2 regions of the Paenibacillus sp. NPDC057886 genome follow, and region 2 is predicted to be linked to the other one. Evidence: a T-box and tRNA genes for the amino acid it is inferred to sense, from the RefSeq annotation. Region 2 holds a T-box; the other holds one or more tRNA genes.
The links. A T-box is a leader RNA that pairs with one kind of tRNA and senses whether it is charged. The one in region 2 lies ahead of leuS (leucine--tRNA ligase), so its partner is inferred to be a tRNA-Leu.

Region 1 (4,217 bases), on a different contig from region 2:
TGGGCTTCTCGTTCATCATCGGTATAAGCGCTAACCGTTTCAGGCGTTCCATTGTCGAGTGTGACTATCATGTCTCCCTGCTCTTGATCCTTCTCCGTCAGCAGGTCAATGCCTGTTCCGGTAAAGGTATATTCAAAAGAATCGCCGTCGTTCTCAGTAAAATGTACATCTCCCTTGTAATCCCCGAAATTTCTCCCGGAACTCGAACTCCATGAACCCGTGTATTGAATATTGCTGTCATCATCATTAATGTAAACCACATCGGTAACGGCAGCAGCATCCACGGAAGCAGCATTTGCTGCATTTTCTACATTCGCGGTTGGGTCATCCCCAGCTTCCAAGTCAGCTCCTTGCTGCGTATTTATATTCGCTGGACCAGTGCTCGAGGAGTCCGTAATGGCGATGCTCAGATCCTGTCTGCCATCGATTTGCTCCTTGCCTCCGTTCCGCTTCCAATCGCCACTATAGCGCATGCCCGTATCATCATCATTAACGGCCGATGTGCCGCTCAGTGCGGTTACCTTAAGCATTCGGGAAGCATGGGGTTCCAACACACCGCCACTAAATTCCGTATTAAAGGTGCCCAATTCGAAATGGTTCCAGAGATCACGGACCGAAGCCGGACCTTCGAGGCCAATATCACTCCATTTCACTTTGACCTCGGCACTCCGATTGCCCAAATTGAACAGAGCTACGCTGTACGTACCATCTCCGTTATTGGCATACCAAACCTGCTGTTTGGTGTCCATGGAAACCGGATGAGCTGGACGGCCGGCCTGATTGACCGCGATAACTTCGTCATTCGTAAGCAGCTCCAGTCCATAGCTGTCCAGCCTGGTCAGATCATTACCTGTATATAGCGGTGCTGAAGAGATCGCCCAGAACGTGGTAGCGGTCTTCCGCTCGTCCCTGGTCAGACCATCCATTGAGCCATTCCCGACATTCAAGGAATCAAAATCGTTCCAGCCCCCTGGACCTGCATCACGCCACCAGATGGCCGCTATGGGGAATAAACGTGAAATACTCGACCACTCCGTTAAGCCCTTACTGCTGTCATAGGCTTCAACATCCCAATCGATCCTCCAGCCGTTTGCATACTTTTTCCAGAAATCCACGTAATTGTGATCAAGCGCCCAGGAAAGCTCAAACCAGATGTTGTTCCTGTCCAGGGCTTTGGACCATGCCTCCACATCACCGCGTGCATCCCGGCTCAGGTTATTGATTCCTGATCCCGGAGTCACACTGTCGAATTTGACAAAGTTGATACCCCACTCGCCAAGAAGATCGGCGATGGAGTCAATGTACTTCTGTGCGCACGGGTTCGTAAAATCGATTTTGTAAGTGTACGAGTTCCAGGCATCCATAATAACGAGCGGCTTTACCGCAATATCCTGCATACGACATGCCCCGCCCGTCCCATAAACCTCAAGATTTTTATCATAGGCGGTGATTGATAATCCCGGAATCAGATAGATTCCAATCTTCTGTCCGTTATTATGGACATAATCAATGACCTCCTGAAATCCATTTGGATAAAGAACAGTACTCGGAATAGGACGGCCGTATTCATCTTCGTCACCGTTCCAGCCAGCATCAATATTAATGTATTCATATCCATGGGCTTGCAGCTTCTCGCGCATGGCATCCGATTGCTTCTTAATACTCTCTGCCGATGTCCAGTTACCCGCCCCGTCATATACCTGCATGCTGTAACTGCTCCAGCCCATATACGGCTTTTGGGCCAGACTCTTATCTGCTGCTTGTGCCACATTGCCTGTCGTTCCCATAATTCCGAACTGCACTACTGCAATCATGAACACCATAAAATACATTGCCATCCTTTTTCCGATTCGTTTCAAATTATCCCTACCCCCTCTGAATTTGGTCATTCAAATTCCTGTTGATAGCGCTTCCATACGAGAAAAGAATAGTGGATGCACGATTCCCAGGATAGGTACAATTCCGTATTTTACGTACAATTAACCTGAAATAAAGGGGCAAACCGCCGCAAAACAAACATATTTCCAGTAATGGATAAATAAACAAAGATAAACCTCTTCTCTGCTCAAGTTGAAGGAATGGGTTGTGAAGAATCAGGATGAGCGAATATCAAAATCCGAAAACAAATAAAAAAGGTTCCTAGCGTGGCAGTAATGCCATTCTAGGAACCTTTTTATTGTTACATATGATGCGGTCGAGAGGACTCGAACCTCCACGGGGGTTAGCCCACACGGACCTGAACCGTGCGCGTCTGCCAATTCCGCCACGACCGCATATGTTGTATCTCCGAGAAATTATAACGCGGCGACAAAAATTAATATATCATGTTCAGGTAATTAGTGTCAACAAAAAATATATAATTTCGTATTCAATGTCTAATGCTGTATTCATCCAACATTCCATTCACAGCAGAAAACCAAGGCCAACACAGTTAAAAAGCGTGTATTAGCCATGGTTTTGTTTCGAGTTTAAGCATAACTCAAGTTATTGTATATGGGTCTGATCGAATCTGAATCTGAAGAAGAAGCTTTTAAAAAATTATATCTTGGACGGCCAGTTGCCGTACCAAGCATACCCGCCTCTTCTTTCCTTATCGATATCGCTGAGTTTGTATTTCACAACCCCATCACGTCCTACGAAGATCGGTTTATCTGTTCCAATTTCGTAAAAACGTGCCCAAATTGGCGCTGCACCTGAATCAGCTATGAGTTTGCTATCCCCGTCTTCTCTGACATACTTGTATCCTGTAATTTTAACTTTGTTGAACCAGGCCTCTGCTCCTTGAATTGAAGCGGTAATTTTCGAATTCGCCGGTCTTGTTTTCAAAAACTTCACAATCGTACTGCTCTCTCCTGCACTTAGAGAAGGCATTTCATAAATCCTTGCTCCAGCAGGTTTAAGGGAGCTGGAATCATGCTGCTGTCCCCATGCAGTCAGTTTACCGTTCGCTACAACCTGTGTATTGAGAATAACCTCTACACCTTTGGCAACTGATTTTTTACTGCGATCTGCAAGAGAACTGTCGATGAATGAGAAATCTCCTTTACGTGCACCTACTTCATCCAGCATGTACATGACATTAATCATGGCATCGTCGTTGAAGGTAATGTGTTTGTGATAGCCCGAGCTCTGGTATACTTGTGGCCACCCTCCATTGGAGTACTGCATATTCAGCAAAAAGTTGATTCCTTTGACGGCAGCAGCAGAGTAGCGTGGATCATTCGTCTTTTTAAATTCCTTGGCTAATCTTCTAATTTCTGAGTATGTAGCTTTGTTATCAATCGTAGATTTGGCCCACTCACCACTTGTTTCTTTGTAATCCTTCTTCCATCCCCCGTCAGGACGTTGATTCTTCAAAATATCTGCGATACTTGCTGTCGTTCCAGAGGCGTCTGCAGCAGATACCTTAGCAACAGGCTGAAATACCATCCCGACAACAGAGAAAACCATTGTACATGCCATAACCAAAGACGCAAACCTTCTTGTTGCCTTCAACATCGTTTAGAACACTCCCCAATTCATTTTCTGCAAACTGTTTTCCTTGTTTCCCTACCCTCCTTATATTTGCTTTTAAACTCAAACTATTTCTTTTCATCCAATAAGTGGATTGTATAAGCAGAATTCTATGCAAAATAATTAATTTTGTCAATATTTGCAACAATATGTAACAAATTCTTTTGCTTAACCTAAAGCTATCGTCTCATCACATGTGAGAAAACCAATAAATTGTCCAATTTTTCTCCATTTGAAACAGTAGTTACTTTTTTGTCATCTATCAGAACCCAACATTCGAGTTATTTCTACATAAAAAGCGATAATTCCGTTAACATTGAGATGATAAGAAGTGTTCAAGATGGGTTTGACATTTTCGCATTTATGCAATATAGTTTCAAAAGGTTACAAAAACTTAATTATTCATTTGCCGAGTTTCATGTTTGAAAACGGGGGAACCATTTTGGGTGAATTATTCTTATACATAGGAAATATAGGGAACCTTCTACCGAACCCTTAGCTAACTCCGTAGGCATCGAAGGGAGAACAAAAATTTTGAAAAAGCTTATCATCTCCATTTTTGGAGCAGCAGTTCTATTTACATCCGGTGCAGCAAGCACAGAGGCAAGCAGTATTAACACCGTCGTTAACAACATGACAGGCATACCTTACAAATGGGGTGGTACTACACTCGCCGGGTTTGATTGCTCTGGATTTATGAGATA
Region 2 (4,217 bases):
TGCTTTCAAGCGGGCCTTGGGCAAACTGATGAAGGACGGTCTGGTAACTCAAAAGGAAAACTGGACCTATCTGACAGAGTCTGTACCACAGGATCAGAACGAGGATAAGTAAACCAACGGGTATCATGGATCAAGCATGAGCTTGAATCCATAAGTCAAGGCAGGGCAAGGCTGGGTGAACTCCGGATGCCCCTGCTTTTTCTTTTGTTCAAAATCGATTTGAAAATGAAACTGAAAGTGCGGTGCCTGACATGTCTTACCGGAAATTTGCCTATGTGTACGATGAATTAATGGAGGATATGCCTTATCCGGACTGGATAAGGTTTGCGAGAACGGCTTGGGAACGACATGGCATGCCAAAAAGTGTGGCTGAACTGGGCTGTGGAACCGGCTCAATTACGATCCCACTGGTGAACTCCGGTTTCGAAGTTACTGGCATTGACCTGTCAGCGGATATGTTGTCTGTTGCGCGCAGTAAAATGGAGGCCACGCCTCAAGGCCACCGCTTATATCGGGAAGGCAGTGTCCGTTGGGTGCAGCAGGATATGCGGGACTGGAGAGTACCGGAGCCTGTGGACTCGGTGATATCGTTCTGTGATTGCGTGAATTATCTGCTTGAAAAAGAGGATGTCGTCCGTACATTTCAGCGAACTTATGAGATGCTGAAGCCGGAGGGCACGTTCCTGTTCGATGTACATCATCCGAATACCCTTATTCGATACGAGGAGGAGCAACCATTTGTGTTGGACGAACGCTCCGTATCGTATATTTGGACCTGTGATATGGATCATGATCGGTGTGAGATTGAGCATCATCTAAGTATCTTTTCGCGTGTGGCTGAGAGCGGCAAGGATATGTACCAACGGTTTGAAGAGGTTCATGTTCAGCGCGCGTATGATCCGGACTGGATGATGTTGGAACTGACGAAGGCTGGCTTCAGAGATGTCCGTGTATATGCTGATTTTGAGTGGAAAGAGGCGGGAGAAGGCGCACAGCGTCTGTTCTATGTAGCCGTGAAATAGGATTACAATGTTGAACTGTCCTTATGATGCATAAGGGCAGTTTTTATGTATAAGAATGTTTTTTAGATATAATAAAAGCTATTGCCAGCGGGGTTAAAGGAAGCCATAATAGTTGAATGGAAAGCGTTTTCTATTTAGTAGAATCCTGAAAATTCAAAATTCCGGGTGGGGTGAAAAATGGAAAGTACATATAAAACAAGGCTGACTTCCGAACAGCTAGATGGAATTGTGCAGCAGCATTTTAACACAGGTATCCAAGAATACAAAGAGATGATTGACGGCTGGGCAAACCACGCTTACTTTATCACCAAGGACGACGGACAGAAGGTTGTACTCAAAATAGCTCCTTCTAATGGAATTAAGCTGATGCGCTGTGAACAACATGTCATGGTCGCTGAGGTTGAGGCACTGCGACTCGCAGCAGAACTTCAGGATGTACCTGTTCCCCGGGTATTGGCCTACGATCCATCGCTCACCCGAGTTCCGGCAGAATATTTTATTATGGAGTACATGACAGGAACGCCGTATAACAAAGTCAAAGACCAATACAGTGCAGAAGAGCAGGAATCCATAGAGCAGCAGCTGGGTGCATACAATCGTCGGATCAATGAAATTAAAGGAGAGAAGTTTGGTTACTTTTCCTCAAAAAAATCGCAATATGCGACGTGGAAAGAAGCTTTCCTGAGCCTGATGGATGATATGCTTGCAGATAGCAAAGCAGCGGGTGTGGAATTTTCAATTCGTTATGAGGAACTGGAGCGTTTGATTCAAGAGAAATCGGATGTGCTGGATGATGTCAAAGAGCCTGTGCTTGTGCATTGGGATTTGTGGGATGGGAATGTATTTGTGGAGGCGGGGCAAATCACGGCCATTATCGATTTTGAACGTTCCCTCTGGGCAGATCCTCTGATGGAGCATTACTTCAGTCATTTTAATAATACACCGGGATTCCTCAAAGGATATGGAAGAGCAGTTACAACAGACAGTGAACGAAAAAGAAGAAGTTTATATGATCTGTACTTTGATCTGGCGCTGAGAATCGAGTGTCCGTATCGTCAATACGATAACAAGGAACACATTCAGTGGACGATTGATAACCTAGAAGAAGGAATCAAGCGATTCCAGTCGTCTTAATGTGCATACTGATGTATAGCATTGTTTATAGTCAACAGACAGTGTAATATTGACTTTACTGCTGCTTTTTTATATAATGGTCCCGATCATATCGTATACATATTTCGATGATAAGGATCAGTAGTGAGTCCTGTACATGACAGAGAGCCGGCGGTTGGTGCAAGTCGGTTGACAGTATTTCACGAACTCGCCTTGGAGAAATGCGGTGATTACACCATCTTGCAACCGACTGAAGTAACACTCGGGTTCAGGAATGGAAATCCGCATCGGTTAACCGCCGTTACAGGTCCAAAGGGAGTGGATGACGAAGCACGATCGTCCGCTAACTAGGGTGGTACCACGGGAATTCAACCTCTCGTCCCTAGCGCTGCAAACGCTACGGGATGCTGAGGTTTTTTTGTTGCAATAAAAGCGAATAACCAAGAGGAGGAACAATAGATGAGTGAGAATCAACAGCCGAAACACGGCTACAAGCCACAGGTCATGGAGAAAAGTTGGCAGCAGTACTGGGATGACAATAAAACGTTTAAAACGGGTGAGGACCCGGCTAAACCGAAGTTTTATGCACTGGATATGTTTCCGTATCCATCTGGCTCAGGCCTGCACGTAGGTCACCCGGAAGGATACACGGCAACGGATATCGTATCCCGTTTCAAACGTATGCGCGGCTTCAATGTACTGCATCCAATGGGGTGGGACGCTTTCGGCCTGCCTGCTGAGCAGCATGCATTGGATACTGGTGAGCATCCACGGCATATTACATTCCGCAATATTGACAATTTCCGTCGCCAGATCAAGTCACTCGGTTTCTCATATGACTGGGATCGGGAGATCAGCACAACTGACCCTGACTACTACAAATGGACACAATGGATCTTCATCCAGTTGTACAACAAAGGCCTGGCTTATGTAGATGAAGTCCCTGTTAACTGGTGCGAAGCTCTGGGTACGGTACTGGCGAACGAAGAAGTTATCGACGGTAAGAGTGAGCGTGGCGGACATCCGGTCGTTCGTAAACCGATGCGCCAATGGGTACTGAGAATTACGGAATATGCAGAGCGTTTGCTGGAAGACCTGGAAGAGCTGGACTGGTCGGAAAGCATCAAGGATATGCAGCGCAACTGGATCGGCAAATCGACCGGGGCGGAAGTTACTTTTGCCATTGAGGGTCATGAAGAAGTTATCAAAGTGTTTACGACACGTGCAGATACGTTGTTTGGCGCAAGTTATGCTGTATTGGCACCTGAGCATGAGCTGGTGGAAGTCATTACAACGGCAGAACAGCGTGAAGCAATCAAGGCATATCAGGAACAGGCTGCTCGCAAGAGTGATCTGGAACGCACCGATTTGGCTAAAGACAAAACGGGTGTGTTCACAGGAACTTATGCAATCAATCCGGTAAACGGAGCGAAGGTGCCAATCTGGATTGCCGATTATGTTCTGGCTGGATATGGCACAGGGGCGATCATGGCCGTTCCGGGACATGACGCTCGTGACTGGGAGTTTGCCAAACAGTTTGGTCTGGACATCATCGAGGTTGTACAGGGTGGCGACGTGACACAAGAAGCGTATTCCGGTGACGGACCGCATGTGAACTCCGATTTCCTGAACGGATTGAACAACGAAGAAGCGATTGCGAAGATGATTGCCTGGTTGGAAGAGAACGGTAAGGGACAAGGCAAAACGACCTACCGTCTGCGTGACTGGTTGTTCAGCCGTCAGCGTTATTGGGGTGAGCCAATCCCGATTCTGCATCTGGAAGACGGAACGATGAAGACGGTGCCGGAAGATCAACTGCCTTTGCTGCTGCCGGATATCGACCAGATCAAACCTTCGGGTACTGGCGAGTCACCGCTGGCGAATGTTACGGAATGGGTTAACACCGTAGATCCGGAAACGGGAATGAAAGCACGTCGCGAGACGAACACGATGCCACAATGGGCCGGTAGCTGCTGGTATTACCTGCGCTTTATCGATCCGCACAATGACAAGGAACTGATCTCTCAAGAGAAACAGCAGCAGTGGCTACCGGTTGATCTGTATATCGGGGGAGCAGAGCAC

Region 1: it encodes a tRNA-Leu, which carries the amino acid that the T-box ahead of leuS (leucine--tRNA ligase) is inferred to sense. The anticodon was not compared.

What each region holds. Positions count from the first base shown of each region.
Region 1 covers NZ_JBHVMZ010000001.1:227,139-231,355, reverse strand. Annotated here, with positions in the region: gene ACFVQB_RS01135 (X2-like carbohydrate binding domain-containing protein) at 1-1,859, opposite strand, end outside; tRNA gene ACFVQB_RS01130 (tRNA-Leu) at 2,190-2,273, opposite strand; gene pelA (pectate lyase) at 2,539-3,498, opposite strand; cyclic di-AMP (ydaO/yuaA leader) riboswitch at 3,911-4,042, shown strand; gene ACFVQB_RS01120 (C40 family peptidase) at 4,048-4,217, shown strand, end outside.
Region 2 covers NZ_JBHVMZ010000006.1:267,690-271,906, forward strand. Annotated here, with positions in the region: gene ACFVQB_RS21390 (CvfB family protein) at 1-112, shown strand, start outside; gene ACFVQB_RS21395 (class I SAM-dependent DNA methyltransferase) at 252-1,022, shown strand; gene ACFVQB_RS21400 (phosphotransferase family protein) at 1,200-2,156, shown strand; T-box leader at 2,255-2,522, shown strand; gene leuS (leucine--tRNA ligase) at 2,595-4,217, shown strand, end outside.